Regions from separate parts of the Allorhizobium sp. DMC15 genome, predicted to be linked through region 3. Evidence: riboswitches for the same ligand, from Rfam matches in the RefSeq annotation. Region 3 holds a riboswitch; each other region holds the start of a gene.
What was found. Region 3 has a riboswitch for cobalamin ahead of ACT53S_RS04555 (aromatic ring-hydroxylating oxygenase subunit alpha). Riboswitches for the same ligand answer to the same signal wherever they lie in the genome.

Region 1 (7,830 bases), 860 kb from region 3:
TCGCCTCGGTTTCCGTCTTCACGCTGGTGATCAGCGTGTAGAGGATCGGGAAGAAGATGACGAAGGCGACGATCCAGGCCAGGGTGGTGAAGGCCAGTCTGCGGCGCGGGCTGGTGATGCGGGCCATGGTTCTCTCCTTACCGGTCGAGGTTTTTGCCGACCGCGCGCATCAGGAAGATGGCGACGACATTGGCGAGGATGACGGCGATGATGCCGCCGGCCGAAGCTCCGCCGACGTCGTAGCCGAGCAGCGCGGTGCGATAGATGAGGAAGGCGAGGTTGGTCGAGGCATAACCGGGGCCGCCATTGGTGGTGACCAGGATCTCCGCATAGACGCCCAGCAGGAAGATCGTCTGGATCAGGATCACGACGGTAATCGCGCGGGCCAGATGCGGCAGCGTCAGGTAGATGAATTGGTTGATGAAATTCGCGCCGTCCATCTCGGCGGCTTCCTTCTGCTCCATGTCGAGCGATTGCAGGGCCGTGAGCAGGATCAGCGTCGCAAACGGCAACCATTGCCAGGCGACGATCACGATGACCGAAAACAGCGGATACTGCGCGAACCAGTCGACCGGTTTCAGCCCGATGGCGCGGTTGATGTCTGCCAGAACGCCATAGCCCGGATGCATGATCATGTTCTTCCAGATCAGCGCGGCGACAGGCGGCATGACGAAGAACGGCGAGATCACCAGGATGCGCACGATTCCCTGGCCAAAGATCGGCTGGTCGAGCAGCAGGGCGAGCAGAATTCCGCCGACGATGGTGATCAGCAAAACGCCGCCGACGATCAGCAGGGTGTTCCAGATCGACTGGAAGAAGGCGGGATCGGTGTAGAAATAGCGGTAGTTGAACAGACCGCCGAAGCTGACATTGGCAGGGTTCAAGAGGTTGTAGTTCTGGAACGAGAACCACAGCGTCATCGACAGCGGCACGATCATCCAGATCAGCAGAAGCCCGACAGACGGCGCCATCATCAGACGTGCCAGGGTCCGTGTGTTTTCCGTAGCCATGGGAGAGCCCGCCTTGGTAGCCGTGTGAACGAGGCCGAAACGCCGTCACAGGCGCGTTGCGCAAACAGCATGCCGAAGCGGCATGGGTGTCGTCGGATTTGGGAAACCTCGATCCGCCCGGACCGCAGTCCGGGCGGAGGTTTTCGGGAGGTAAGCCGATTACTTGATGTAGCCGCCGCGGGTCATTTCGCGCTCGGTCAGGCTCTGAGCCTGAGCAAGGGCATCATCGACCGACATCTGGCCGGCAAGAGCTGCCGAGAAGAGCTGGCCGACGGACGTGCCGAGGCTCTGGAACTCGGGGATGGCCACGAACTGCACGCCGACATAAGGCACCGGCTTGACGGTCGGGTTCTTGGGGTCAGCTGCATTGATCGAGTCGAGGGTCATCTTCGCGAACGGCGCAGCCTTCTGGTATTCCGGGTTCTCGTAGAGAGAGGTGCGCGTGCCCGGAGGAACGTTGGCCCAGCCTTCCTTGGAAGCCACGAGCTCAAGATAGGCCTTGCTGGTTGCCCAGGAGATGAACTTCTCGGCCGAGGCCGACTTCTGCGAACCGGCAGGGATCGCGAGGTTCCAGGCCCACAGCCAGTTGCCGCGCTTGCCGAGGCCGGTGTCGGGAGCCAGTGCAAAACCGACCTTGTCGGCGACCGTCGAATCCTTCGGATTGGTGACGAAGGAGGCAGCGACGGTGGCGTCGATCCACATGCCGCACTTGCCCTGCTGGAAGAGTGCGAGGTTCTCGTTGAAGCCGTTCGAGGATGCGCCCTGCGGGCCGGCGTCGTTCATCAGCTTCACGTAGAAGTCGAGCGTGTTCTTCCATTCCGGCTGGTCGAACTGCGGCTTCCAGTTCTCGTCGAACCAGCGAGCGCCGAAGGCGTTCGAGGTCGCCGTCAGGAAGGCCATGTTCTCGCCCCAGCCGGCCTTGCCGCGCAGGCAGATGCCGTTGATGTCGTTGGCGCGGTCCGTCATCTTGCGGGCGGCGTCGGCGATGAACTCCCAGGTCGGAGCGTCGGGCATGGTGAGTCCCGCCTTTTCCATCAGGTCCTTGCGATACATCACCATCGAGCTTTCGCCGTAGAACGGTGCGGCATAGAGCTTGCCGTCATCGCCGGTCAGACCCGAGCGGATGGCCGGTAGCAGATCGTCGACGTCGTAATCGGCGCCGAGATTTTCGAGCGGCAGAAGCCAGCCCTGCTTGGCCCAGATCGGAACTTCATAGGTACCGATCGTCATGATGTCGTACTGGCCGCCCTTGGTGGCGATGTCTGTCGTCACGCGCTCGCGCAGAACGTTTTCCTCAAGCGTCACCCACTCGACCTGAATGTCCGGGTTCTTGGAGGTGAACTCCGAGGTCAGGCCCTGCATGCGGATCATGTCGCCGTTGTTGACGGTGGCAATCGTGAGGGTTTCAGCCGAGGCCATGCCGGCAAGCGCCAGCGCTGAGCAGGCGCCCAGCAAAATCGTCTTCAAATTCATGTCTTCCTCCCAGAAGAATAATGAGCATTCGCTTTGCTCATGGGCAATTACTCATTTGCCGCGCGTGCAAAGTCAAGCGGGATTCTTCGCTGCAATGCCGCAACGGAAAGCCAAGTCTATGAAAAATCGAGAGAAAAACTTGCGGAATTCACCGCTTCAAGAGCTGCTTGGCCGTCTCTTCATCGGTGATCAAGCCATTGATATGACCGCCGCGCACGGCGGCGAGAATGGCGGCATGCTTGCGCTTGCCGCGTGCCATGCCGATCACAGTCGAGCGTTCACGGGAGGGAATGTGAAGGCTGGCAACCCGGTCATTGACCGGATGATCGAGGAGTTTTCCGTCGGCACCGAAGATCCAGCCGCAGATTTCGCCGACGGCGCCGGCCTTGAGAAGGTCCTCCATTTCGTCCCGCTTCAAAAAGCCGTCGACGAGGAGGGGGGCTGTGAGTGCGATATCTCCGATACCCACGAAGGTAACATCGGATTTCTGTCCGAGCGCGATCGTCGGCGCGACCAGCGGCTGCGCATGAAGCAACGCCTTTTCCTCGGGGGAAGAGACGATGACCGGCAAAGGCATGGGAAAATGCGGCGCCTTGATCGCATCCGCCATCGAGAAAATGACGTTGAAATAGGCGGCAGACCCGTCCGGACTGATATTGCCGGTCAACGAGACGATCTTGTGTTGCGGACACTCGATCGGCGACAACTGGTCGATCATGGCGCGCAGCGTGCGGCCGGTCCCCATGGCGATAACCAGGGGATCGGATTGTTTGAGCCAGCGTTCGAGTTCCGCAGCGCCGGCTTCGGCCACGCCCACCGTCGCCGATTCCGATTCGGGATCGGAGGGAACGATCTCAACCTGCCGCAAACCGTACCGGTCCTTCAGCGCTTCCGCCAGTTCGAGGCAGGCCGCAATCGGATGATCCAGCCGGACCTTGATCAGGCGTTCCGCGATCGACAACGAGACCAGACGTTGAGCGCTCTGACGTGAGATGCCCATGAGGGCTGCGATTTCATCTTGGGTGCGACCCGAAACATAGTAGAGCCAGCCGGCCCGCGCGGCATCGTCCAGTCTTGTCTGTCCTTCACTGCGCCGCGCCATGACACCTCGCCTCCCCGATGGAAACAGTGCTGCCAAGTTTGCGAGCCGCTGTCAAATGGCGCCGAGGCAAGCAGCCGCCAGGAACCACCCAGCTTTTGGCCGGTTGGAACTCGTGTCCGATCAGGGAGAGAGCAGATGAACAGGAAATGGCAACTCGTGGCGATACTGGCCGCCTTGGCGATTGCGCTCGTCATGGTGTTTGCCGCTGAACTGCTACAGGATGACACCCAAACGGCCCCAACCGATGCGCCGACACGGCACGATTCCGTTCCCGGCTTACCGCCAAGCGCGACCGGCGATATCAGCAATCCTTGAAACCGGTGGCGGGCGACGATCGATCGCACTCTTTGCCCAAATAAAAACGATCCCGCCGAAGCGGGATCGAGGTGGGAGCCCTGAGGCTGCCGGGGGAGGTTGGGGGAACATACTGACGATCAAACGGCCCAGAGTTCCAATTGTTCCACAGCGGGAACATGGTTTTTGACGGACTGCGATCGGTACTGGTTGGCACCAAGCGCAATCATGTGCGCGCGTGTGTTCCTCTCTCTGCAAGAACTGTCTGACCCCGCGCCCTCTTCGAGTTCGGCGCTAGGCTCACTGTGCGTCGTCGTCCGATGTCTTCATTGCATCGCCCAGGTTCCGTTTGACCGGGTCCGACAGGTTTTCGCCTTTGGCATCGCGGTCGATGTCGGGGTTGTCTTCTGCCGGCAGATAGCCGCGTGGCCGGTTCTCCTGTGGCCCTTCCCAGCGCGGGGACTGGTCCGTCGTTCCTGCTTTGCCGTCCTTTGGACCGTTCATACCCATTTTGATCTCCTGCGTTTTCATCTCCCTTCCAACCGCAGTTTCATGCGACGGTTCCCCCGGAACATTCGCCGGCGGCTTCTGTTTGTCGGATGGACTTCAACGCGAGGCATGGGAGAAAAAGGATGACGAAGCCACACGTGGTCATCATCGGTGCGGGTTTCGGCGGCCTGGCCTGCGCAAAAGCGCTCGGCAACAGTGATGTCAGGGTTACCGTCATCGACCGCCGCAACCACAATCTGTTCCAGCCGCTGCTCTACCAGGTCGCAACCGCCGCCCTCTCACCCGCCGACGTTTCAGAACCGATTCGTCGCACCCTTGCGCGTTATGACAACATCCGCGTGCTGATGGGCGAAGTCTCCGGGATAGACGTGGAGGCAAAGCAGGCGCTGCTCGCCGACGGCGCCCGCATTTCCTATGACCGCCTCGTCATCGCGACGGGATCAGAATACAATTACTTTGGTCATCCCGACTGGCACAAGCACGCGCCCGGCCTCAAATCGGTGCACGAGGCCCGCCAGATCCGCCACCGCCTTCTGCTCGCCTTCGAACGGGCCGAACGCAGCACGGACGAGAGCGAGAAGCGCAGGCTTCTCACGAGCGTGGTCGTGGGTGGCGGCCCGACAGGCGTGGAGATGGCAGGAGCGATCTCGGAACTCGGCACCTTCATGATCGCCAATGACTTCGACAGCCTCGCTCACGACCAGTTTCGCGTTCTGCTGGTCGAGGCGGGGCCCAGGATTCTGGCGGGCTTTCCGGAGGATCTGGCCGATTATGCCGCGAACTATCTGACCCGGATCGGCGTCGAAATCCGTGTGAAATCCGCAGTGGAAGAGATAGAGGCGACACGCATTCGTATCGCGGGAGAATGGCTCCCCGCTGGTTCCATCGTCTGGGGCGCCGGCGTCAAGGCGTCACCGGCTGCCCGTTGGCTCGGCGTCGAACCCGGCGCTGCGGGCCGTATCCCGGTCAATGCCGATCTTACCGTGCCCGGCCGGCCGGGCATCTACGCACTCGGCGACACGGCACTCACCCTCGGCGCTGACGAAAAACCCCTGCCGGCACTTGCCCAAGTGGCCAAGCAGCAGGGCACCTATCTGGGGAAGGCGCTGCGCGCGGAACTCTTGTCCGGCAGAACCCCGGGACCGTTCGCCTTTCGCAACCGGGGCAATACCGCAGTCATCGGCCGCAACGCCGCAATATTCGATTTCGGCCGATGGCATTTGAAGGGGCGCCTTGCCTGGTTCCTTTGGGCGATCGTTCATGTCTGGCTGCTCGTCAACTTCGAGAAGCGGCTGTTGGTCAGCATCCAGTGGGTCTGGCGCTACGCAACGCGGCAGCGCGGCGCACGGTTGATCGATGAGCACGCAGCAGATCGCCTGCGGTCCGTGCCTTGAAAGACCAACAATTCGATGGCCTGACGAAAATTCCGCTTCCGCGATCAAAATCGGTTGACGAATGTAATGTTATTACATATCGAACAATTGACGCAGGACATGCTTGACCAGTCTGTCGCGGAGGCTCTATGCAGGAGGCGACGGTTCCCCCACCGGATGACTCCGAGGGGATTAATAGGGAACACGGTGCGGAAGACCCTGTAGGGACCAAGACCGTGGCTGCCCCCGCAACTGTAAGCGGATTGCCGTCCATTCTCGCGGCGCGAAAGCGTCGGGCCACTGCGAGCGATCGTGGGAAGGCAGATGGACGACAGATATTCGCAAGCCAGGAGACCTGCCGTCAGATGAGTGAGAAACGTAGCGGACGGGGTGTTCCGATGGATACGAACTGGCTTGCAGACCGCGTCTTTCGCGCGGCTTCATGGTTGCCATTTTGCCTCCGGAGAAGTCCTGCGGAGGAAAGACTTGCCGGACATCATCAGCGATAGTTTCAGCAGGCCTGCTGGAATACACGGCGTGACCGCTGCCTTTCTCTTGGGGAGGGTTGGACGATGAGTTGTGATACCAGGGGCATATCCGTCAGGGCAGTTGACCTCGGTTGGGGACCCAGAACCTCGCAGTTTCTTGTGCGCAACGTCTCCTTTTCGATCGGGGGCGGGGATCGCCTCGCCATTGTAGGCCCGAACGGCGCCGGCAAGACGACACTTCTGCGTTGCCTCTATCGCGGTGTGACGCCGCTTGAGGGCAGGGTAGAAGTCGATGGCCAGGACATCGCCGATCTGACGCCCCGTCAGGTTGCCCGCCGGGTTGCCGTCGTGTTGCAGGAAATGCCGGCCGATTTTCCCTTCACCGTCCAGGACGTCGTCTTGATGGGACGCGTACCCTGGCGGGAAGGCTTGACCGGCTGGACTGCGCAGGACCGCGACGAAGCCCGCCATGCACTGGAACATCTGGATCTGCTCTCCCTTGCGTCCCGTCAGTTCTCCACGCTGTCCGGCGGTGAGAAGCAGCGCGTTCTCGTGGCGCGCGCGCTCGCGCAAAATCCGGAGGTCATCATCCTCGACGAGCCGACCAACCATCTCGATATCCGTCATCAGCTGGAGATCCTGGCCCTACTGGCCACCTTGCGGCTGACAATCGTCACCACCTTGCACGACATCAATCTCGCAGCCGATTTCGCCACCCATGTCGCGCTGATGCAGTCGGGCCGCATGACGGCCTTCGGCCACCCCGACGAGGTCCTGACCGACCATGCCATTTCCGGCACCTTCGGCGTTCTCGCCGAACGCCAGCATATGGCGAGTGCCGGCTCCTCGCGCTTTTCATTCTCCCTTGCCAACTCCTGATTTCGAAAGAACCAAGATGGTCTCGTTCCGCCTGTCCTCCGCCGCCACATTCCTCATCGCTGTCCTCGCCGCTTCGGCAGCCGGCGCCTTTCCTGTCACGGTGAAGAGCTGCAACCGCGATGTCACGTTCGAGGAGGCCCCCAAACGCGCAGTCTCCAATGACGTCAATCTCACCGAAATGATGCTGGCCCTGAAACTGCAGGACCGCATGGTCGGTTATACCGGCATCTCTGGCTGGAAGACGCTGGATGAGAGCCTGCGCGAAGGTGTGAAGGAACTGCCCGAGCTTTCTCCCAAATATCCGAGCAAGGAGGTCCTGCTCGAAGCCGATGCCGATTTCTATTTTGCCGGCTGGAACTACGGCATGAAGGTCGGCGGCGAAGTGACGCCCGAGACGCTCAGCCCCTTTGGCATCAAGGTCTATGAACTGACGGAATCCTGCAGCCACATCATGGCCAAGGCCAAACCCACCATGGACGACATGTTCGTCGACCTGCTCAACCTCGGCACGATTTTCGGCGTCGAGGATCGGGCAGAGGCCCTGGTCGCCGGTTACAAGACCGGTTTGACAAAGGTCCAGGAGCGCATCGGCACCATCAAGGAGCCCGTTCGCGTGTTCGTCTACGATTCGGGCACCGAAAAGCCGTTCACCTCTGGCCGTTTCGGCATTCCGACGGCCATGATCGAGGCCGCCGGCGGCA
Region 2 (7,830 bases), on a different contig from region 3:
GCATGTCGGCGGCCAGCGGCTGTGCCAGAATGAAAATCGCTTCGTGATCGATCGATGTCTGTTCTCGCCTGCCGCCATCGAGGCGGTCAAGGCAGGCCATATGGCCGTTGAACCAGCTGCGCATGCCGCCGAGGCTGAGCTCCGTTGCTTCCAGAACGCGCACGCGTCGGTCCGGCACATCGGGGACATCGCGCAGGAATTTGTATGCCACCAGTTCGGCCAGATATCCCGTCGCCGTGTTACGGCTCGCGGCTCCGAGCCGCATGACGGTTTCGACGAACCGGGTTGCCGTCAGACCGGACAGCGGATCGTCCGGCGTCCGGCGCAGTGCGAGCGCAAACAACGACTGCGTCATCAGCCACTTGCGATGCGACGCCTTCAGCCGCGACATTCGCGGTGTCTGCAGATGGATTCCAATCAGGTGTCGAGCGATCTGTTTTTCGATCGAGGGAAATAGCGGATGGGCCGCAATTTCAGCACGCGTCATGGGCGGCATTGCACAGCTCTGCTTCGTACTTTTTGACTATTGTCACTAAAGAATGCGGCTGTCCGGTCTCAAGGATCGCAGAAATCTGATCGAATACTGTCAAGCGCTGCGAACGACTGAACAAAAAAAGTCTATGCCGCAAATCTTGAAGGGTCGCAAGATATCCACGCGATCAAATCATCCAGTATCGGTAACAACTTGTTGGGGCGATCTCTGCCGCCCCGCGTCAGCTGTTGGGCTGCAAGCGGAACGCCTGTTCGGGGAAGAACCGGTCTATGCCATAACCTTCACCGAACATGACGTCATGCTGCAGCAGTCGGTAGTCTCGGATCAGCGGGTCCACGGCGCCCGCCTGAGCCCAATCGGCCTGAGACTTGGCATTGCGGCCAATCAGCTGATGCCTGTCGACGACCGTATAGCGTTCTCCGACGCGACCGAGCACGCCGGTGTAGTAGGGGTGGCGATATCCGGCGAGGCGCACGACCACGTGTGGCAGCTGCGAGGGGCTGACCGAGCCGATGTCCTTCTGCACGCCGCGCTTGGACGACCAGACGACCAGCGGGGTTTCGTGCTCGCGTTTCATCGTCGGGACGGACGCTTTGCGGGTCGCCACCACATTCGGCATGTAGCCGCTTTCGGTGTAGACGTCGCCGAGCGGGGGAAGGTGGTCGCCAAACATCACGATGATGGTTTCGCGGCGGCGCTTCTTTGCCCAGTCCATCAACATCTTCAGGCTTTGGTCGGCTTCCTTGACGCCCTGCGTATAGGTCGCGAGCGTTTTGGTCGGAGCATCCGACAGCGTGGGAGCATCAACCTCGACCGTGTTCTTTGCGTAGCGGTGCTCCTCGTAAGGGCCATGGCCCTGGAGCGTGACCGCGAAGAAGAAGAACGGTGCTTCCGTATTGTCTGCTTCCTTGATGATGTACCGCGTCAGCGCGTCGTCTGAGGCAAAGATGCCGCGCTTGTCCATCGCCGGCATGTTCTCTTCCGAACGGAACTGCTGGAAACCGAGTGCCTGATAGACGTTCTGTCGGTTCCAGAACCAGCTCTGGAAGGGGTGGAAGGCTTTCGTCACATAGCCCTTGGATTCGAAGAAGGTGGCGAGCGACGGAAGCGGGCGGCGGATGTATTGCTGGTAAGGGATGCTGCCGTAAGGCAGGAAGGCGTTCGAGAAGCCGGTCAAGGCCTCGAATTCCACATTCGCGGTCATGCCGCCGAACTCGGGGGAGAACATGTTGTTGCCAGAGGATGCCGCACGGATTGTCGGCATCGGATCCTCGGAATAGCGGACGCTGGTCAGTCGCGTCGGATCCCAGAGGCTCTCGCTCATCACGACGATCACATCGGCCTGGCGTCCCGAGAAGAAGGAGGCGGGTACACGGTCGGACGGGATGTCGGTGATTGCGGGCTGGCTGTAGCCATCCGGCGCGCTGACACGGGCCATGGGCACATTGAAGGCAAAGGCCATCAGGAAGCCATTGTGGCGATAGTTCTCCTTCTGGTCCCACATCATGGGCACGATGTTCAACCGGTCACGAAAGGCCGAGAACGCCATCGGATCCATGAGCGAGATGAAGCCGGCGAGCAGCGGAAAGGAGACCACGAGGCGCGCACCGCGACCGACGAGGTTGAGGCGTGGGAACACCTTGCGGCTTTTCCAGATGAGCGTGATCAGGGCGACGATGAAGGCCAGGCTCCCGACCGCCAGACCCACTGCCTTCATGGGTTCCGCTGCTACCATGGCCGGCAGAAGTTCCATGATCTGACGACCGAAGAGCAGGTCGCTCGGAAACAGCGGATCCGACAGGAATAGCTGCTTCTGCCCGGAGAAGAAGGCGGGGAGGAGCAGGAGCGGGCCGATGAAGAGCGTCGACTGGTAGGCCTTGCCGATGATCGCATCGGTGAAGGCGAGAATGAGGAAGACGATGCCTACCGCGACCAGTCCGGGGCGGCTAGTTGAGGTCATGTATTCCACGACGTCGATCATGCTGCCGCGGGCCAGGATCTCGCTCAGTAAAACGATGGAGGCGGCAATCAGCGCCGTGTTGATCCATTGGACGAGAAGCTGGACAACCCAGGAGCTTCCGAGCTCTCGCTCGCGTGTCGCGCCGAAAGCGCTAAAGATGTTCGCGACAAGCGATTTCGGGCTGGACTGGACCACTTCGAACTCCGGGTCTTGGGCAGATGTCGTCAAAGGTTCGCATAGGTGTCACATAAGTGTCATGAATGCTACATGAACCGTGATCGAGAAAGCTTTGTTCCCAGAATTTCCGGTGGTTTGGTTAGCGCGGCCGGGGGCTGTGGTTCGCCTGGAGAGCAAAGCGACATTGCGATCGGGCGGACGAGCGGCTAAATCGGTGTCATGAGCGATGCAAAGAAGATCTCCGACGTCCTGCGTATAGCAGTGGCACAGTTCAATCCGACGGTTGGCGACGTGACTGGCAACCTTGCCAAAGCGCGCGCGGCGCGCGCCGAAGCGGCCGGGCAGGGGGCCGATCTCCTGCTTCTGACGGAGCTCTTCATTTCCGGCTATCCGCCGGAAGATCTGGTTTTGAAACCGGCTTTTCTGAAAGCCTGCCTCCAGGCCGTCGAGACGCTTGCGGCCGATACCGCTGACGGCGGGCCAGGCGTGATCGTCGGCTTCCCGCGGCAGGGCGAGAAGGGGCGGCACAATTCCGTGGCGATCCTGGATGGTGGCAAGATTCTCGGCTTCCGCGACAAGATCGATTTGCCAAACTATGGCGAGTTTGACGAAAAGCGCGTCTTTGTCGAAGGCGAGATGCCGGGGCCGGTCAACTTCCGGGGTGTTCGGATCGGCGTTCCGATCTGCGAAGAGATCTGGAACGATCTCGGCGTCTGCGAGACGCTGGCCGAGACGGGTGCGGAGATCCTGCTCGTGCCGAATGGCTCGCCCTATTATCGCGGCAAGGTGGATGTGCGTCATCAGGTGGCGCTGCGCCAAGTGATCGAGACGGGCCTGCCGCTGATTTTCGCCAACCAGCTCGGCGGACAGGACGAACTGGTCTTCGACGGCGCGAGCTTTGCCTTCAACGGTGACAAGTCTCTCGCCTTCCAGATGAGCCAGTTCGAGGAGACCCTGTCAGTCACGACCTGGCGACGCACGGCCGAAGGCTGGCGCTGCGATCAGGGGCCGATGTCGCGGATCCCTGAGAAGGAAGAGGCTGACTACCGCGCCTGCGTGCTCGGTTTCCGCGATTACGTCAACAAGAACGGCTTCAAGAGCGTGGTGCTCGGTCTCTCGGGCGGTATCGATTCGGCTATCTGTGCAGCGATCGCCGTCGATGCGCTGGGCGAAGAGCGTGTGCGCACGATCATGCTGCCCTACCGCTATACCTCGCAGGAAAGTTTTGCCGACGCCGAGGCCTGCGCCAAGGCGCTCGGCTGCCACTATGACATCGTGCCGATCCAGGACCCGGTCGAGGGCTTCCTTTCGTCGCTCTCGGACATGTTTGAGGGGACCGAGAGCGGCATCACCGAGGAGAACCTGCAGAGCCGCACGCGCGGCACGATCCTCATGGCGATCTCCAACAAGTTCGGCTCGATGGTGGTGACAACCGGCAACAAGTCGGAAATGTCGGTCGGCTATGCGACGCTCTACGGCGACATGAACGGCGGCTTTAACCCGATCAAGGACCTCTACAAGATGCAGGTCTATGCGCTGTCGGCCTGGCGCAATGCCAACGTTCCCCCGGGTGCACTCGGTCCCTCGGGCGAGGTGATCCCTGCCAACATCCTGTCAAAGGCCCCGTCTGCGGAGCTTCGGCCGAACCAGACCGACCAGGATTCACTGCCGCCCTATCCTGTTCTCGACGACATTCTCGAATGCCTGGTCGAGAAGGAAATGGGTGTCGACGAGATCGTCGCACGCGGTCACGACATCGCAACCGTGCACCGGGTCGAGCACCTGCTCTATCTCGCCGAATACAAGCGCCGCCAGTCGGCACCGGGCGTGAAGATCACCAAGAAGAATTTCGGACGCGATCGTCGCTATCCGATCACGAACCGATTCCGTGATCGCTGAGTGATCCGGAACGGGCGAGAGGAAGCAGCATGCGCAGTTCCGTCGAAATCTTTGACATCAACACCCGCGAATGCGAGGTCGTCTGGCAGACGGAAGACCTCGTCGAGGCGCCGAACTGGTCGCGGGACGGCGAGTTCCTCGTCGTGAACGGCGACGGGCTGCTCTATGCCCTGCCGCTCGATGAGGAGGATCCGGAGCCGGAATTGATCGATACCGGTTTTGCTGTTCGGCTGAACAACGACCACGGGATCTCCCCGGACGGTGCCTCGATCGCCTTCTCGGACCATACGCTCTTCGGCAAGTCCTGCATCTATATGTTGGGTGACGGGGACGACGAACCGCGCCAGGTCACTGACAAGATGCCGTCCTACTGGCATGGCTGGTCGCCGGACGGAAAGGAACTTGCCTATTGCGGCGATCGCGGCGGTGTCTTCGACATCTACACGATCCCGACAAAAGGCGGGCCAGAGCGGCGGCTGACGCAGGGCGAGGGGCACAATGACGGTCCCGACTATTCGACTGACGGCCAGTGGATCTATTTCAATTCCAGCCGCACCGGCACTATGCAGATCTGGCGGATGCGCACGGATGGTAGCGACCTGCAGCAGCTCACCTCCGACGACTATGGCGACTGGTTCCCGCATCCGTCGCCAGATGGGAAGAAGGTGCTGTTCCTCTCCTATGATGCCGACGTGACAGGGCACCCGCGTGACAAGCAGGTTCGGCTGCGTCTGATGGATGCCGATGGCGGGAATGTCGAGACGCTCATCGAGTTCTTCGGCGGGCAGGGATCGATCAATGTGCCGAACTGGGCTCCGGACGGAACGGCCTTCGCCTTCGTGCGCTATTTCCCCCAGCCTGAGTGACGCTGTCGCTTTTGGTCTGTCCTCCGCAATCTCCGTCAAGTAGAACACCTGTGTCAGGTGCCTGCCGCAAGGCGGGAGAATCGGGAAGCCGGTGAAAATCCGGCACGTGCCCAACGCTGTGAGGCGGATGTGACGTGTCAGGGGAAACCCAGCCACTGGAGGAATCCGGGAAGGCGCACGTCGCGGATGATGCTCAGTCAGAAGACCGGCCTGGCGAGATAGACCGAACCCGCGTGGACGGCGGGTGGTTGCGCATTGTGGGGATTACGATGCACGACAAACCGAACGAGTTTCTCGTCCGGACAGCGCCCTTTGCCGAGCCAGACAAGGACGCCGTCTACCGCGCCATCCATACGCGCCGCGATGTGCGCGATCAGTTCCTTCCCGATCCGCTGCCGGACGATCTCGTGCGCCGCCTGTTGGGAGCCGCCCATGCCGCGCCTTCCGTGGGCTTCATGCAGCCCTGGAGCTTTCTGCTAATTCGCAGTGCAGCTCAGCGAGAGGCGATTTGGCAGGCGTTCAGACGCGCGAACGAAGAGGCGGAGGCGATGTTTCCGGATGAACGTCGCAGCGCGTACCGGGCGCTGAAACTGGAGGGTATCCGCAAGGCGCCTCTCAACATCTGCATCACCTGCGACCCGGATCGGGCCGGGCCCGTCGTGCTTGGTCGGACCCACAATCCGCGCATGGATGCCTATTCGACCGTGTGCGCCATTCAAAATCTTTGGCTTGCCGCCCGTGCCGAAGGGGTCGGTGTCGGTTGGGTCAGCATCTTTCACGAGGCAGACGCCAAAGAGATCCTCGGCATTCCGGAGCGCGTCGAGATCATTGGCTATCTTTGTCTTGGTTACGTCGCGGAACTCTACGATCGGCCCGAGCTGGAGGTGAAGGGGTGGCGAAGGCGCCTCGCCCTCGACGATCTGATCTTCGAGGAGCAATGGCCGGCGTGCGCGGGCTCCGACGAACTTACGTAAGAAACGCTATTCCTGCAAAGGCTGCGGACCGGGAGCTGCGGGCTTCGTCAGGTCGATGCTGCCGGTTTGCGGAGGCAGGAAGACCGGGCCGACACGACGGACGTTGAGCGCTGCCGCGTCGAGCTCTCGTACTGGCGCGGGGATCACTGCGTCGACCCGGGCTGCCGGCGCGTCTTGCGGCTTCACGGTAAGGATTGACGACTGATAGTCCGGCACGGCCGGGCGCGGGGTCATCCTCTGGTGGTAACGTCCGAAATCGCACTGGCATTGCGGATCCTCCGCCGGCCGGCGTGTGCGATAGACGAAGGCATTGGGCATGTCGCGATAGGGCTGTCCGGTCGCGGCGGATACCATGTCGGAGGTTTCGCCGGAACTGGCCGAATGGAAGAAGAGTTCGGTTTCGACACCGGGACACATCTGCTGGCATTGCGCGGCGTCCCGGGCAAAGTTGATGGCGGACGTGCGTGAGGAAATCGGGAAAAAGCCACCGTCGCAGGTTCGCACGCAGAGTGTGCGGACATCGCCGGTCGGCAGCATGCCGATCGACGGTCGGAAGGAGAGGGCCGCTTCAGCTGCGCGATCCGGTCGATAGGGTTCAGCCAGCGTGTCGAGATATGGAACTCGTTCGGGCTCTTCAGGCGCAGAGACGACGGTGCTTCCGCTATCGCAGCCATGATCGGCGAGCGCCTGCTCAAGCCGCGCCGTTTCAGCTTCGCCCAGTCCCTCGCGCAGCTCGACGAGCTTGCTGGTCAGGATCTCCCTGTTGCGCTCCATGCGTTCAAGTGCCTTGGCGAGATCGCCACAGTCACTGCCGCCATCGGCGCGGATCGTAGTGATCGACGAGGTGAGGCAGCGCAGCCGCCGCTGGTCCTGCCGAGCTTTGCGCAGTTCGAGATTTTGCTGCGCAATGGCTCCGGCATAGCGGTTGATGTCATCGGACGAGACCGTGGACCGCGCCGAAACAAGTCGTTCTCGCAGCCTCTCGCATGCCAGCGACGTGGCTCTGGCGTCCTGCAGGGTGGCTGCAAGGCAGGCGATGGCCATCAGGGGGGCGAGCAGTCTGGTCAGTGGTTTCATGGCTCCGACCGGGGTGCCTGGCGGTACACAACGGTTTTGTGTTTCCGGAGACACCATAAGGCAGTTGGCGCCAAAGTAAAATGACGGGTGAGAGAGCGGCTGCGGCCTGGCAAGGCAACCGCTCCCCGTGCGTCATGCAGCGCGCGCGGAAGCCAGCGTCATCGGTTGCTCCAAGACGGTGCCATCGATCGCGGCAACGGCTTTCATCCGATTGAGCAGATCGTGGCTAACCTCCCAGGAGACAGCCACCGCCTGGACCGTTCCGATGCGCTGGGGGTCGGCGATGCGTTCGCCGGGGCAACCCATGCGCTTGAACATCCGCTCGAGGAAGACATCCGTGACCGTGACGATGTGGCTGAGACCCGAGGCAAGTCCAAGTTCGCC
Region 3 (7,830 bases):
ACGAGGCACCATCTTCAGCACCGCCCCGGTAATGATCCCGAGCGTGCCTTCCGCGCCGATGAAGAGGTCGCGCAGATCATAGCCGCTATTGTCTTTCTTCAGCCGTCTGAGGCCATCCCAAATTTCGCCGGTCGGCAGCACCACCTCCAGCCCCAGGCAGAGTTGGCGCATGTTGCCATAGGCGAGTACCGCCGTGCCCCCGGCATTGGTGGCGAGATTGCCGCCGATCCGGCATGAGCCTTCCGAGCCCAGAGACAGCGGAAAGAGCCTGCCATGCGCTTCCGCCGCCTTCTGCACGTCGGCGAGGATCGCACCACCGTCGGCAACGATCACGTCAGCGACGGGATCGACCTCGCGGATCTTGTTCATCCGTTCCAGCGAGAGCAGCACGTCCTGCCCGTCCTCGCGCGGTACCTGACCGCCGACAAGTCCCGTACGACCGCTCACAGGTACGATGGCCGTGCCGGTCTCTGACGCAAGCTTCATGATAGCGGATACCTCGGCCGTCGATCCGGGCTTCAGCACAAGCGGCGAGGCACCGTGGTAAAGGCCGCGATTTTCGGTGAGATAAGGCTTGATGTCCTGCGCTGCGGTCAGGGCATTCGCTTCGCCGACGATGTCGACAAAGGCCCTGAGACGTTCCGCAAGGCTCGTGGTCACGGTCATCTGGTCATCCCTCGCTGTTGCGCGGAGCGGCAGCCCGCATCAGGCGGTCATTGATCGCTTCTCCCAACCCGTCGTTGGGGATCGACTGAACGGCGATACCTGACGCTCCGGACGCATCCGCACGCTTCAGGTAGTCGAAGAGATTGCTGGCCGCTTCGGCGAGATCGCCGCCTCTGCTGAGGTTGAACACGGCCTTCGCGGTCGTCGCGCCGGATATGTTGCCGCTTCCGAACGCGATCAAGGCTTCGCCTTCGCCGACAGCCGTTGCGTTCAGCCGGACAGAAGCATTGGGTGCATAATGAGAGGCGAGCATCCCGGGCGCTTCGATGGCGGCCGTTCCCGATGCCTTCGGGCGCTGGACGGTCCTGCCGGTCACCGCCTCGATCTCCTCGACCGCCACGCCGCCCGGCCGCAGAAGGCGAATCTCGTTTTCCTCGATTTTCAAGATGGTCGATTCGACGCCGACCGGGCAGGGGCCACCGTCAACGATGATCTCGATCTTGGACCCAAGATCGGCCTCCACATGCTGTGCCGTCGTCGGGCTGATGCGCCCGGACGAATTGGCACTCGGCGCGGCAAGCGGCCGCCCGAAGCTGCGGATCAGCTCTGCCGTGAAGCCGACCGGCACCCGGATCCCGACAGAGTCGAGCCCGGCTGTGGCCAGCGCATGAATGCCCGAATTCGTCTTCAGCGGCAGGACCAGCGTCAGCGGACCCGGCCAGAAGGCCTCGGCAAGACGCCGCGACAGCGGATCGAACACCGCGTACCGCTCCGCCATCGCGAGATCCGCCATATGGCAGATCAGCGGATTGAAGCGCGGCCGCCCCTTCGTCTCGTAGATCGAGGTGATTGCAGCCGGATCGGTCGCATCGGCAGCCAGTCCATAGACGGTCTCCGTCGGAATGGCGACAGGACGGCGTGACCCAAGCACCGCGACAGCTGCCGCGATTGCGGCCTCTGCCCCGTCTTTTTCACCGATCGAAATCACCCGTGCCATGCGTCCGCCTTGCCCTTTGCAAAGCCCGTGAATAGCGCGGACCGAGGGCGGTGATCAAACCTCTTTTTCCGCAAGGCGCAGTCAAAGGTCGCACCCCCGAAATCAAGGGGTATTGAATTGTTCAAATTTTAAATAGCGGCGTAACCGAAAGAAAGAAGTCTTCTGCCTATGATGGTCGTCAAGGTCCAAAGACTGCCTCCAATATTGGGACGTATCAGATGCAGCAAATGAAGAACCCGGCGGCCAGCATTGCGCTTCGCGTCGCGACCGCCATGCACCAGATGGGCATTGACGGCCTGCCGCGCAATTACGAGCTGGTCTATGAAGCCTATTCAGGCAGCAACCCGGAACTGGTGCGTGATTTCATCGCCCTCGGCAAGGTCAAGACGCAGGAAGCACTCGATGAACTCGGTCGCAAATATCTGCCACACCAGCATGAGGATGGTCTGCTCAGCCGTCAGAATGGCCAGGTGCGCGCCGAGATGAGCAATTTCATCTCGCTGCTGAATGAAGAAAAGATCTCGCTCACCGATTACGGCCGCGTCATCGGTCACGCCTCCCGCACCATCCTGACCGAAGCGGATCTGGAAGGCACGCCGCTCGGCCAGTCGATCAAGATGCTGAAGGCGGCGACCGAGAAGCGGGCCCACCAGAACAGCAACGTCGTCCGCGCCGTGGTCGACAAGACGGCGGCTTTGGCAGACCTCCAGCGCGAGGCGGAGGAAGCCGAAGCGGCGAAATTCGTCGATCCGATGACCGGACTGGCCAGCCGCCGCGCCTTCAACAAGGCCGTCGCCAAGATCTATTCCAATCCGGAAATGCCGGTTCTCTGCGGCGTCGCTGTCGGCGAAATCGACGATTATGCCCGCATTCAGGAACAGATGGGCCCGACCGTCGCCGAGCGCCTGTTGATGCAGGTCGGCAAGGTTCTGGAAGCCGTCTCCGGCGGTGGCGATCTCGCCTGCCGGTTTGATGGCGGCCGTTTCGGTCTTCTGCTCTACACGTCGGATCAGGATGAGATCAGCCGAGTCGTCGACCTCGTGCGCGGCAAGCTGAAGGCGAGCGCCCTTGTTGGCTCGAACGGTGGACGCAGCCTGGGCCAGCTTTCCATGTCCTTCGGCATCTGCTTCTCGGAGCAGGCTCCGAACGCCTTCGACTTCACCAACTTCGCTGAGAAGGCGCTCGCAACGTCCAAGGCAGCGGGCGGCGACACCGTTACGGTCTATGGTGCGTCGGATTACGTCTCGAAGGACTGGCTGCTCTACAAAAAGAAGCCGGTTGGCGGCTTCGGCGCCTGATTCTGACGGATTGGTTCAGAGCTTCGCGATGATCTTGCGAAGCTCTGCATCGCGCGCCCCGAGCATCAGCACATTGCGCAGGGCTTCTTTGGGATCATGGGTCCGGAACAGCAGGCCGTTCTCACGGATCGAGCGGTCGATCGCCATGGCCTTTGTCTCTGCTTCAGGCTTCACCGCGACGGCGAAATACATCCGGGAATAATTCTGCCGGATGCGTTCGAAGAATGTTTCGCTCTCGCCGATCTCCGCAAAGAAATTGGCGATATAGAAGGCCCAGCGCACATCGGCATATTGGGCGAAATTCGTCCGCGCGGCCGTCACGTGACAGTAGCCCAGATGCGGACTGTCGGTCAGCGTGCGGTGAAAGATGATTTTCGGAAACTGAATGGACCGGTGGAAGGAATTGATCCTGGTATGCGTCGTGTCCGCTGCCGCTTCCAGCCGCTTGCCGGTTCGCTCCGCCACTTCCTCATAGGTGAGATAGCGCCGCTGCTCAGGCACCCAGTCGTCGCGATGGCGCGAAATGCGTCCGGTTCGCAGGAATTCGGTATGCGCCGCCTTGACTGGAGCCGCAGTCTTGTCGGTCTTGGATGCCGCGAAGTATCTCAGTTTCTGCATGGTGACGCTCTGACGGTGCCCGGCTTTGTATCTTGAGCTTACCGCAGCATGGTTAATCATGATTTGATGGTATTCTGCAGCGCCGAGGTTTCGCGAGGCTTGCCGCAGCGCAAATCTTTGGATCGTCCTTCGATTGCCCGTTTGCGCCATGGTTGAAACGAAGAAATTCATCCTGTTGCTGCAGTTTCCGGAAATATAAGGGGAATCTCTGTTTTCTCTCCGCGTTTTCAGATCCTGTGGCATGTCGCAAACGATTTCGGCCGTGTCGTTTCGCAGTGCAGCGCCCCCCGGTCGACTGTGTTTAGATGATAACAAGCTCGAGGTGCCGCCCTGCTAGGGAGGGTGGGAAATCGGGAAGCCGGTCGAAATCCGGCGCTGCCCCCGCAACGGTGGTGGAGAATGCGCTTCGGCACAAAGCCACTGGGGGAGACCCTGGGAAGGCGCCGGCGCGGTCCGCGAATGGGCCACTCCAGAGCCCGGAAACCAGCCTCGGGAAACGAACAATCAAGGTCGCGGCGGGCGGCCGGGGATAGCCGTGTTCTGCCCATCCCAAGGGGCGGTTCCCTGCTGCGCTCCTCATCCGCCGATATAGGATAACGAGGACGACATGGACCTGCAGACCACGGCATTGCGCCAGTTGAAGAACCGCCGCGAAGGCTTCAGCCTTGAACAGCCCTTTTACATCGACCAGGATTACTTCAAACTCGACATGGAGACGATCTGGTATCGCGACTGGCTGTTCATGGGCCACGACTGCGAGATCCCGCGCGCCGGCAACTACTTCACCGTTCAGGTCGGCGATTATCCGGTCGTGATCGTGCGCGGCAAGGATCAGGTCATCCGCGCTTTCCACAACACCTGCCGCCACCGCGGCCACCGCGTTTGCACCCAGGACAAAGGCGCCTCCGCCAAGCTCGTCTGTCCCTATCACCAGTGGACCTATGATCTCGATGGTTCGCTGGTCTTTGCCCGTCAGATGGGCGAGAACTTCGACAAGGCCGACTTCGGCCTGAAGACGGTCCATTGCGAAAGCGTCGCCGGCTACATCTTCATCTGCCTGGCCAACGAAGCCCCGGATTTCGCCCCCGTTCGCGCTTCGATCGAGCCTTACATGGCGCCGCATCGGCTGTGGGAGGCCAAGGTCGCCCACAAGACGACGATCATCGAGAAGGGTAACTGGAAGCTCGTCTGGGAAAACAACCGTGAATGCTACCACTGTGCGGGCAACCACCCAGAACTCTGCCGCACCTATCCGGAAGCCCCGACCGCAACCGGCGTCCAGGGCGCCGGCGACGATCCGTTTATTGCCGAACACTGGCAGCGCTGCGAAGCCGCTGGCCTGCCGTCCGAGTTCAAGATGGACCCTTCGGGCCAGTTCCGTACTGCCCGCATGCCGCTGATCCAGGACGCCGAAAGCTACACCATGTCCGGCAAGCGCGCCGTCAAGAAGCCGCTCTCCGCCGACGTGCCGATCAGCCACATCGGTACCATGCTGCTCTTCCACTATCCGACGACCTGGAACCATATCCTCGGCGATCACGCGATCTCCTTCCGCGTCCTGCCGATCTCGGCGGAGGAAACCGCCGTCACCACCACCTGGCTGGTCAACAAGGATGCCGTCGAAGGCGTCGACTACGACCTCGAAGAGCTCACCCATGTCTGGACCATGACCAATGACCAGGACCGCTCGATCGTCGAGGAAAACGCCTTCGGTATCCGCTCGCCGGCCTATGAACCGGGCCCCTATTCGGTCGATCACGAGGGCGGCGTCATGCAGTTTGTCGAATGGTATTCGAACTTCATGATTGAGCGTCTGCAGGGCGACAAGGCCCGCCTCTCGGCGGTGGCATAAAGATGAACATCGCGGTCAACCCATACCGTCACGTCGACGAGATGCATCCCTGGTCCGACCGGGAGCATCTGCTCGAATGCGTTGCCGTCACGCCGGAAGCACCCGACGTGATGACCTTCACCTTCAAGCCGAACAAGCCGAACCTCTGGTTTCGTTACCAGCCCGGCCAGTTCGTCACGCTGGAGATCCCGGTCTCTCCCGAGCCGGTCATGCGCACATACACGCTCTCTTCCAGCCCCTCGCGCCCTTATACGGTCGCGGTCACGGTGAAGGCTCAGGCCGAAAGCATCGGCACCCGCTGGATGTTCGACAACCTGAAGCCGGGCATGGCGCTGAAGGCTTTCGGCCCGCTCGGCGACTTTTCCTATGCCCGCCATCCGGCCAAGAAATACCTCTTCGTCTCGGCCGGCTCCGGCATCACGCCAATGATGTCGATGACCCGTGACATGAGTGACCGGGCACCCGACAGCGACATCACCTTCCTCAACTGCGCGCGCTCGCCTGACGACATCATCTTCCGTTGGGAGCTTGAGGCCAAGGCCCGCGAAATGCCGCATCTGACGCTGGGCTTCATCGTCGAGCAGGTGTCGCGCGGCCAGCTCTGGTCAGGCCTGAAGGGTCGCATCGACAAGGCGAAGATCGCCCTTCTGGCACCTGACTTCCTGGAACGGACCGTCTTCTGCTGCGGCCCGGCGCCCTTCATGGCAACCGTGCGCGAGGCCCTCGAAGGCGCCGGCTTCGACATGAAGAATTATCACGAGGAAGCCTTCCAGCCGGTCAAGCCGGAGCCGCTCGTGGTGGTCGCCGATCATGCCGATGGCGAGCAGCCGACCAAGGTCAAGTTCGCCATGTCCGGCAAGGACGGGCTCTGCGCCCCCGGCCATACCGTGCTACAGGCCGCCCGTGCGGCCGGCGTGCGCATCGGTGCGGCCTGCGAATCCGGCCTCTGCGGCACCTGCAAGGTCATGAAGATCTCGGGCGAGGTCGAGATGGACCACAATGGCGGCATTCTCGATGACGAGATCGATGAGGGCTATATCCTCGCCTGCTGTTCACGGCCCAAGGGCGATATCGAGATCGAAGCGTAAGCCAGGACGGATCCATCAATTGCGGATACGGGGAGGGCGATGCCGGACAGGGTTCGCCCTCTCGCTGTTTCGGGTGAGATGACACGAGCCGCGCCTCTTGCCGGTCGCATGTCTCACGATTAGCATCCTCTGATGAAGCCTTCGCCCGTGACCCAGGGTCCGGTCTTATGTCGGCCAGGATGGCCGAAGTTTTAGCGCGGAGGCCAAGCCGAGGGGGTAACGTGCATGAAGCTTGTTTCTGCTTTCACCGCTCTATGTCTGGCCGCTGTCGGTTTCGCGATGAGCGGGTTTGACGTCCAGGCCGGCGGCCTTGAGGTTCGCATCTACGAACGGCACATCAGCTATCGCCATGTCGAGCGGGTGACGGTCCTGTCGCCGCACGATGGTTATCACGTACCGGGATACCGGTTCCACCGGCCGGGCTACGTTTATCATGACGGCTTGTGGTTTTCTCCCCGCTCCATGCGCGCGGGCGTCATCCTTGACGTGCCGATTCCGCGCCGCCACGCGATAGGTTACGGCGGCAGTCTCAATCCAATCCATTACAGTTGGTGCGCTGATCGCTACCGGTCCTATCACTGGCGCAGCAACACGTTCCAGCCGTATCACGGTCCGCGCCAGCAGTGTTACTCGCCCTATTATTGACGGCTCAACCTGGAACAAAACACCACTCCCACCGTTGACGGGCACTTGTGCGCCAAAGCGGTCACGGAACCGTTACGCGCAAAGCGCGAGCTATGAACGGCGTGTTAATTCTGAGTTCAGGCTGGCCCCGTTAACCTTTTCTCAAGGTCGAGGACCGGGCGATGTCCGCTCCCGACGGCCGAAAGAAACATGCAGGGAGAAACATCATGAAGAGTGCATTGAAGACGACAGCCGTTGCTGCTCTCGCATCGATCCTCGCCGTCACAAGCATGGTCCCGGCACAGGCGCAGGTTATCCGCCCCGTCGCGCCGGTCACCACGACGACGGATGCCACCAATGTCCAGTATATTGATGGCGGCATTCGCATCTATCGCGACCGTCGTTACGATCGTCGCGACCGCTATGAACGCTGGGACCGCTACGAGCGCGCGCACTACTGGCGCGGCCATCGCGGCTATCGTGAGCGCCGTGCCGGCTACCGTTACCACAACGGCTACTGGTACCCGCTTGCTGCCTTTGCAGCCGGCGCCATTATCGGCGGAGCGATTGCCAACCAGCCCCGCGCCGTCCCGCGTGCCGGCAACATCAACCCGCAGCACTACCAGTGGTGCCAGAACCGCTATCGTTCTTACGACAGCTATTCCAACACCTTCCAGCCGTATAACG
Region 4 (7,830 bases), on a different contig from region 3:
AATGTCGACGTCGTGCTGCCGGTTGGTCCCGCCAAGGCCAACTGATCAAGCCCGCGCTGTCTGAAACGAAAAGACCGCGACCGGGGACGGTCGCGGTCTCATGCCTGTGCGCAGAGGCTGTTCAGGCAACGGAATTCTTGTAGGCGTCGATCGTCTCCTTCAAGCTTGCCTGCTCGAAACGCTGTTGGCTTGAGGTTAGGAAATACAACGCCAACGCCGGCGGTTGCACGACGCTGACGAGCGCCCTGAGACGAAGATCGTCCCCTCGGGCCGCCTTTTCCGCAAGCACCCGGGTGTGGTCCTCGACATAGGACGCGCGCGAGACGCGCTGCGGGGGCTTGATAGGCTCCATCGCGTAGGCCGCGGTATTGGCAGAGACTGTGACAACTTGTGTCATGGGTGTGTTCCGCATGTTACATAATGACATTAGAATAAACTACGCCCATCTATGCATCTTTAAGTCGAACGCGGACATTTGAGTAAAGCTTGAGTGACCAAACAGGCTGATTCTGCGGGGTTTTTCGCTCGTTTGCGGCAGATCAAGGCGCCCCTCGCCAAACGCCTTAGCCTTGGCTCCATCCTTTGGAGACAGGAGCCATAGACCATGATCATCCTTGTCGGATATGCAACAGTGGAGGGCCAGTCGCGCAAGATCGCCGAGGCACTGGCTGCGGACATCGAAGCGGGCGGCGATCGGGCATTGATGTTCGATGTCGGCCTCGGCGGTGAGTTTGCCCTCGGGCGGCCCGATGCTGCCATTCTCTGCGCCCCCATTCATGCAGCCCGCTACCCCGCATCCTTCGTCGCCTTCGTCCGGCAGGAAGCGGCATGGCTGAACAGTGTGCCGTCGGCCTTCGTATCGGTGACACTGCTGATCCGCAGCGAACTGGAAGAGGAGCGCCAGGAGGCGCGGCATTTCCCCGATGCTCTGCTCGCTGAGACCGGCTGGAAGCCTGCCCTTGTGCATCATGCGGCCGGCGCGCTTCGATACAGCGAATATGATTTTTTCAAACGCTGGATGATGAAACGCATGGCGGCGCAGGAAAAGGCGCCGACAGATAGCCGTCGCGACCACGAATTCACCGACTGGGAGACGCTGCGCCGGTTTGTCGAGGACTTTCGCGCGGCCGTGAGGGCTTGACGGCGGGCTTCGCTGGCATTTGAAGCGGTGCATTGCTCATGCATCGGAGGCCACCATGTTCCATATCCTGCTCGTCGCCCTCGGCGGCGCGATCGGCTCGGTCGCGCGTTACCTCGTTGGTCTCGGCATGACCCGTCTGATGGGCCTGTCCTTTCCTTGGGGCACCCTGACGGTCAACATCGTCGGTTCCTTTGCTATCGGCATCCTCACCGAGCTGGTCGCCCGCCGGTTCGACGCGTCCGCCGAACTTCGACTTCTGATCGTCGTCGGCTTCCTCGGTGGCTTCACGACATTCTCCTCATTCTCACTCGACACGATGGCGCTGATCGAGCGTGGCGCGACCGCCTCTGCCTTCGCCTATGTCGCAGCAAGCCTCGTTCTGGCCCTCGGGGCCGCATTCGCGGGGCTTTTGCTGGGCCGCAGCCTGTTCTGAGACGCCCATTTCATTTCTGCTTTCCCTTCAGGGCCGAAATCAACTAAAGGCTCCGGACAAAGGGCAATGCCCGCTTGCAAGAACGAAAGAACCGAGATGGCCGGCATCGAACATATCACCGTGGAGGCAGACGAGGCCGGCATGCGCCTCGACCGCTGGTTCAAGATCCACTATCCGGGTCTCGGCTTCGGCGCGCTGCAGAAACTGCTGCGCTCCGGCCAGGTGCGTGTCGACGGCGGTCGTGTGAAGACCGATGCGCGCGTGCAGCCCGGCCAGGTCGTGCGCGTTCCACCGATGGACGTCGACGCCAAGAAGACTGGCCCGATCGCCAGCCACGACCTGAAACATGGCGACGACCACGAACTCCTGTCGCGCATGCTCCTGCACGAAGACGAAAAGGTCTTCGTCTTGAACAAGCCCGCCGGCCTTGCCGTGCAGGGTGGCTCCGGCCTGACCCGCCATATCGACAAGATGCTGGAAGCCTGGACAAGCCGGAAGGGCGAGAAACCACGCCTCGTGCATCGCCTCGACCGCGACACCTCGGGTGTGCTCGTCGTGGCCCGCACGCGCGGCGCCGCCCAGAAGCTGACGGCGGCGTTTCGCGAGCGTGACACCAAGAAGATCTACTGGTCGCTGGTGAGGGGCGTCCCGCGCAAGCACGAGGACAAGATCTCGACCTGGCTGACCAAGGACCAGACCGACGAAGGCGACCGCATGCGCGTCTGCAAGCATGGCGAGGAGGGCGCGGATCACGCAGTGTCCTACTACCGTGTCATCGACACGGCGGCCCAGAACCTCGCCTGGCTGGAGATGGAGCCCTATACCGGCCGGACCCACCAGCTGCGCGTCCATGCTTTGCATATCGGTCACCCGATCATTGGCGATCCCAAATACTTCATCGATGACCACAACTGGGATTTCCCCGGCGGTATCCAGAAGCGCCTGCATCTGCATGCCCGCCACATCGACCTGCCACATCCGAATGGCGGTCGGCTGAAGGTCACGGCGCCTTTGTCTCCCCACATGGTGCAGTCCTGGAACCTGCTTGGCTTCGACCAGGCGGATGGCGACAGGGACGCCGAATGAAGCTGGTCCTGTTCGATTGCGACGGCACGCTGGTCGACAGCGCCGGCTTGATCCACGAAGTCATGCGCCACACCTTCGTCGCCTTCGGTAAGCCCGAGCCGGCTGTGGAGACGACCAAGTCGATCATCGGCCTCACGCTCGACATCGCGATTACCCGCATGGACGGCAAGCCGCATGCCGATGACGAGGCGGTCGCCATGGCCGCCCATTACAAGGCGATCTTTGCCGACGTGCGGCGCGTTTCCGGTTTCGGCGAGATTATGTTCGATGGGATTCGCGAGGTCTTGGACGCCCTGATCGCCCGCGAGGATATCTGGCTCGGCGCCGTGACGGGCAAGTCGCGGCGGGGGCTGGAGATGATCCTTGAAGGTCATGGCTTGAAGCCCCATTTCCTCTTCTGCCGCACGGCCGACGACTGCCCGTCAAAGCCGCACCCTGCCATGGTGACGGAATGCTGTGACGAAGCCGGCATCGTTGCCCGCGAAACCATCGTCATCGGCGACGCGATCTATGACATGCAGATGGCGAAAGCCGCCGGTGCGACCGCCATCGGCGTCGCCTGGGGCTATGCCGCCATCGACGATCTCTGGAAGGCGGGTGCCGATGCCGTTGTCGAACGACCGGCCGACCTGCTGGCCTATATTCATTAGGAGCACATCATGCGCGACGAGCTCGACAAGGACATCTTCGGCACATTCATCCCCGAGCACAGCCACGAGGATCCGGTGCGCCGCGCCCAGATCCAGATGAAGCGTCCGCTGCCGAAGCGCTTCTATACGGCCGTGGCGGTTGCCGAAGAAGTAGACGGTTTCTCCATTCTGCTCGACGGCAAGCCGGTGAAGACGCCGGCGAAGAAGACGCTGACGCTTCCGACCCGCGAAGCTGCCGATCTCGTCGTCGCCGAATGGGCGGCGCAGGGCGAGTTCATCGATCCAGCCACCATGCCGATCACCAAACTCGCGAACACGGCAATCGATGCTGTCGCAAACAGTCTGGACGAGGTCTTTGACGAGATTGTCCGCTTCGCCGGCAGCGATCTTCTCTGCTACCGCGCCGATGCGCCGAAGGAGTTGGTCGAACGCCAGGCGAAGAACTGGGATCCGGTGCTGGCCTGGATCGCCACCGCGCATCAGGCGCGCTTGATCCTCGTTGAGGGCGTGATGCATCAGGAGCAGCCAGCAGCCGCGATCGCGGCCTATGCGAAGGCGCTTGAAGCCTACCGCGATGCGTTCCGGATTTCCTGCCTTAACGTTGTGACCACGCTGACCGGCTCCGCCGTGCTCGCGCTTGCCTTCGCCGAGGGCGCCTTCGACCTCGACACGGTCTGGACGCTTGCCCATGTCGACGAAGACTGGACCAGCGAGCACTGGGGAACGGACGAAGAGGCCGAAGCCCGGCGCGAGGCGCGCTACGGCGAATATGCTGCCGCAGCCGCGCTGTTTGCGGCGCTTGACCCCGCGAGTTAACTCGGCACTAACCATAAATGACGGATGCTCTGGCGGACAGAATCACCGCCGGAGTCGTCATGTCAGCTCGCAGTCTGCGCACCGCAATCGCGTTCGGGCTCGTCCTGTGCCTGGCATCCTGTGCGAGCATCCAGGCCCGAATGTTTCCGAAACATCTCGTCTATTATGTCCGGAACGTCACGGTTATCGCCGATGCCCGCATGCCTCTGGATCTGATCTCGGGCGTCGACGCCCGGGTCTCGGCCGCAATTGCCGCTACGCAGCCCCCGCCGGGCGCGGAACGCGTCGTTCTCATGGTGAAGATCGACCGGCTCGATCACGGCGAGGGGGCAAGGCGGCGCATGGAACGGGCGCATTTCACGGTGACCGTGACCTCCGTCGAAACGGGAGAGCCGGTGGCGGAAGGAAAATACGTCGTCAATGCCTCGACCGACGATCCCCGGTTTGCCCGAGGGGCCCTGGCCGAAGAGATCGCATCGCGGATCCGATCCGATTTTTCTCTTGTCCATCCGACCGTTCGTATCGTGCCGGCTCCGAGGATGACCTCGACCAGGCTGAAGAGTGACCCGGAGGTTGCAATCGGACCCACGCCACGCGTTGCGCCAATCGCCAGTGCCACGCCGAAGGTCATGCCACCCGCGCCTCAAGCCGCTCCGGCAAGTGCGCCGACACCTCCCAAGCCTGCGCCGGTCGAAATGGTGGCTCCGCCTGTGCTCCCGGTTACCTCTGGGGATAAATCTGCCTATCCTTACCAGCCGGCACGTCCGGTGGCCCAGATGAAACCTGAAACGACTGTGGATCAGGGCGCGCGTGGGGCGATTCGCCTTGGCGGTGGGTGTGATCCGGCTGCCTCGGAAGACTGCCTCACTATAAAACCCTGAGCATCGGCAAGGGCGCCTTGCCGCTTGTGTGCGGTCCGGCGCCGCTCCTGTGATTGACTTGGCTGAGGCCCGGGCTTAATCCTTCTGGCGGATGGTTTCCGGGCGGCAGACACGTCGGCCGGAGAGCAAAAGGGAATGCGAAGGCCTGGACCCATGCCGGGCAAGCCGAACGCAGCCGACCCCGCGACTGTATTGCAGCGAGGGTCTTCCATCCTGCCTGCGGAGATTGATGGCGACGGATCGCATGGTGCGGTCGGCTGGCGATTGAAACGGGTGGGAAAAGCCACTGGAGTGGCGATATGAACAGCCGGGGCAGGACGCCTCTTTTTCTACGAATCGTCCGCCTCTCATATCGCGACACATTCCGGGAAGGCGAGGAAGAACCGCCGGCCTTTGTGCCAAGACCTGCGAGCCAGGAGACCTGCCATCCGTGACGGGCATAGGGCCCACCTGGGGAGAAATCCCCGTTGCCAACACGGAGGTTGTCTTGGCGACGTTTCGCATCCGCGGGGTCTTGTTGACCCGCCGATGGCGGTCCGTCTTTTCGGGCCGCGCATCGTTTTATGGTTCGCGCATGCTAGGAGCATGCGCCTTTGACCGCGTCCGCGCGGCCGAAGGTCATGGCACGCCATGACCGCTTCCCATTCCCGATCCATCCTGGTTCTCGGTGGCGCGCGCTCTGGCAAATCTCGTGTTGCCGAAGGTATGGCGCGAGAGACGGGTCTCGACCGTTTTTATCTGGCGACGGGCCGCGCCTGGGACGACGAGATGCGCGCCCGCATCGAGACCCATAAGGCCGACCGAGCCGATGACGGCTGGACGACGCATGAGGAGCCGCTCGATCTCGTCGGCGCGCTGAAGGCGCTCGACCAGCCCGAACGCGTCATCCTCGTCGACTGCCTGACCCTCTGGGTCACCAATCTGATGATGGAAGAGGGCCGTGACGTCGACGCCGAAGGCGCCGCACTCGGCGCCAGTCTTGGGGAACTCCAGGCCACCGTCATCTTCGTTTCCAATGAAGTCGGCCTCGGCATCGTGCCCGAGAACAAGATGGCCCGCGCCTTCCGCGACCATGCCGGCCGTCTCCACCAAGCCATCGCCGCCGAAGCGGCAGACGTTTATTTCGTTGCGGCTGGACTGCCGCTGAAAATGAAGGGTTGAACCATGTTGCAGCAAAAAATCCCCGCCACCGTCATCACCGGCTTTCTCGGGGCGGGCAAGACCACCATCATCCGCAACATGCTGACCAATGCCGGCGGCAAGAAGATCGCGCTGATCATCAACGAATTCGGCGATCTCGGCGTCGATGGCGACGTGCTGAAGGGCTGCGGCGCAGAGAACTGCACTGAGGACGACATCATCGAACTCACCAATGGCTGCATCTGCTGCACGGTGGCCGACGACTTCGTGCCGACGATGCAGAAGCTGCTCGACCGCGGCGTGAAGCCTGACCACATCGTCATCGAAACCTCGGGTCTCGCCTTGCCGCAGCCGCTGGTCGCCGCCTTCAACTGGCCCGACATCCGCACCCGCGTGACCGTCGATGGTGTCGTGACCGTGGTCGACAGCGCCGCCGTTGCTGCCGGTCGTTTCGCTGATGACCATGATGCCGTCGCCGCCCAGCGCGCCGAGGATGACAGCCTCGATCACGAGAGCCCGATCGAGGAACTGTTCGAGGACCAGCTGACCTGCGCCGACCTCATCGTGCTCAACAAGACCGACCTGCTCGACGCAGCCGGTATCGCCGCCGTACGCGCCGAGGTGACCGGTCGGACTACCCGCAAGCCTTCTATGATCGAGGCGAAGAATGGCGAAGTGCCGTCGCTCGTCCTGCTCGGGATCGGCGCCAGCACCGAAGACGACATCGAAAACCGCAAGTCGCATCACGAGCTGGAGCATGAGGCGCTGCATGCCTCGGGCGAAGACCACGACCATCATCACGACCACGACGAGTTCGAAAGTTTCGTCCTGAAGCTCGGCGCGATCAAGGATCCCGCAGACTTCATCGACCGCCTGAAGCCGGTCATCGAAAAGCACGACATCCTGCGCCTGAAGGGCTTCATCGACGTGCCGGGCAAGCCGATGCGCCTTGTCATCCAGGCCGTCGGCACCCGCATCGACACCTATTTCGATCGTCCCTGGACGTCGGCTGAAAAGCGCGAGACGCGGCTTGTGGTGATCGGCCTGCATGAGTGGGATTTCGGGTCTGTCGTCGAGGACGTCCAGGCGGCGGCTGTCTGATCCATGCACCTGCTTCTCGCCCAGAAGGGATCGATCAGCGACGGCGACGAGGCGATCGATCTTGGCCAGACGCCGGGGGACGTGCTGTTTCTCTCGGCGGCCGACACGGAGCTGGCTGCGATCGCAGCCGCCGTGGAGGCGAGGGGCACAGATGCGCTGCGCTGGCGACTGGCCAGCCTGATGACGCTGAAGCACCCCATGTCGGTCGATACCTATATCGAGCGCACGGCGCGTCATGCGCGGCTGATCGTGGTCAGGGCGCTGGGCGGGGCGAGCTACTTCCACTATGCGCTGGAAGCGCTGCATGCCTCAGCCCGTCGCAGCGGCGCTGTCATCGTCGTGCTACCCGGCGACGACAAGCCGGACGAGGGGCTTTCTCCATTCCAGGCCTGTGCGGACGACGACCGCCAGGCGCTCTGGACCTATCTGACCGAGGGCGGAGCTGGAAATGCCGGGGCCTTCGTCGCCTATGCCGAGGCCATGCTGCGCGGGGAGGAACGTCCGGACCCGGCGCGTCCATTGCTGAAGGCCGGCATCTGGTGGCCGGGCAGGGGTCTGATCGGGGTCGAGGAGTGGGAGAAG

Region 1: it holds a riboswitch for cobalamin, as region 3 does, so the genes downstream of both, ACT53S_RS00390 (ABC transporter ATP-binding protein) here and ACT53S_RS04555 (aromatic ring-hydroxylating oxygenase subunit alpha) in region 3, are expected to answer to the same signal.
Region 2: it holds a riboswitch for cobalamin, as region 3 does, so the genes downstream of both, bluB (5,6-dimethylbenzimidazole synthase) here and ACT53S_RS04555 (aromatic ring-hydroxylating oxygenase subunit alpha) in region 3, are expected to answer to the same signal.
Region 4: it holds a riboswitch for cobalamin, as region 3 does, so the genes downstream of both, cobU (bifunctional adenosylcobinamide kinase/adenosylcobinamide-phosphate guanylyltransferase) here and ACT53S_RS04555 (aromatic ring-hydroxylating oxygenase subunit alpha) in region 3, are expected to answer to the same signal.

Annotation. Positions count from the first base shown of each region.
Region 1 covers NZ_JBQUZB010000001.1:82,263-90,092, forward strand. The annotation lists gene ACT53S_RS00355 (carbohydrate ABC transporter permease) at 1-127, opposite strand, end outside; gene ACT53S_RS00360 (carbohydrate ABC transporter permease) at 138-1,010, opposite strand; gene ACT53S_RS00365 (ABC transporter substrate-binding protein) at 1,170-2,483, opposite strand; gene ACT53S_RS00370 (sugar-binding transcriptional regulator) at 2,632-3,585, opposite strand; gene ACT53S_RS00375 (hypothetical protein) at 3,721-3,900, shown strand; gene ACT53S_RS00380 (hypothetical protein) at 4,180-4,389, opposite strand; gene ACT53S_RS00385 (NAD(P)/FAD-dependent oxidoreductase) at 4,512-5,783, shown strand; cobalamin riboswitch at 5,908-6,139, shown strand; gene ACT53S_RS00390 (ABC transporter ATP-binding protein) at 6,335-7,129, shown strand; gene ACT53S_RS00395 (ABC transporter substrate-binding protein) at 7,146-7,830, shown strand, end outside.
Region 2 covers NZ_JBQUZB010000003.1:621,942-629,771, reverse strand. The annotation lists gene ACT53S_RS17330 (hypothetical protein) at 1-496, opposite strand, end outside; gene ACT53S_RS17325 (LTA synthase family protein) at 714-2,648, opposite strand; gene ACT53S_RS17320 (NAD+ synthase) at 2,850-4,529, shown strand; gene ACT53S_RS17315 (TolB family protein) at 4,559-5,395, shown strand; cobalamin riboswitch at 5,434-5,623, shown strand; gene bluB (5,6-dimethylbenzimidazole synthase) at 5,665-6,369, shown strand; gene ACT53S_RS17305 (DUF2865 domain-containing protein) at 6,376-7,446, opposite strand; gene ACT53S_RS17300 (acyl-homoserine-lactone synthase) at 7,579-7,830, opposite strand, start outside.
Region 3 covers NZ_JBQUZB010000001.1:941,030-948,859, forward strand. The annotation lists gene ACT53S_RS04535 (FAD-binding oxidoreductase) at 1-666, opposite strand, end outside; gene ACT53S_RS04540 (L-threonylcarbamoyladenylate synthase) at 671-1,663, opposite strand; gene ACT53S_RS04545 (GGDEF domain-containing protein) at 1,882-2,961, shown strand; gene ACT53S_RS04550 (DUF6656 family protein) at 2,977-3,579, opposite strand; cobalamin riboswitch at 3,883-4,085, shown strand; gene ACT53S_RS04555 (aromatic ring-hydroxylating oxygenase subunit alpha) at 4,187-5,431, shown strand; gene ACT53S_RS04560 (hybrid-cluster NAD(P)-dependent oxidoreductase) at 5,434-6,519, shown strand; gene ACT53S_RS04565 (BA14K family protein) at 6,745-7,164, shown strand; gene ACT53S_RS04570 (BA14K family protein) at 7,371-7,830, shown strand, end outside.
Region 4 covers NZ_JBQUZB010000003.1:149,247-157,076, forward strand. The annotation lists gene ACT53S_RS14960 (copper chaperone PCu(A)C domain-containing protein) at 1-45, shown strand, start outside; gene ACT53S_RS14965 (hypothetical protein) at 122-397, opposite strand; gene ACT53S_RS14970 (flavodoxin domain-containing protein) at 605-1,141, shown strand; gene crcB (fluoride efflux transporter CrcB) at 1,197-1,574, shown strand; gene ACT53S_RS14980 (RluA family pseudouridine synthase) at 1,671-2,660, shown strand; gene ACT53S_RS14985 (HAD-IA family hydrolase) at 2,657-3,310, shown strand; gene ACT53S_RS14990 (ATP12 family chaperone protein) at 3,320-4,126, shown strand; gene ACT53S_RS14995 (hypothetical protein) at 4,186-5,007, shown strand; cobalamin riboswitch at 5,083-5,450, shown strand; gene cobU (bifunctional adenosylcobinamide kinase/adenosylcobinamide-phosphate guanylyltransferase) at 5,638-6,168, shown strand; gene cobW (cobalamin biosynthesis protein CobW) at 6,172-7,248, shown strand; gene cobN (cobaltochelatase subunit CobN) at 7,252-7,830, shown strand, end outside.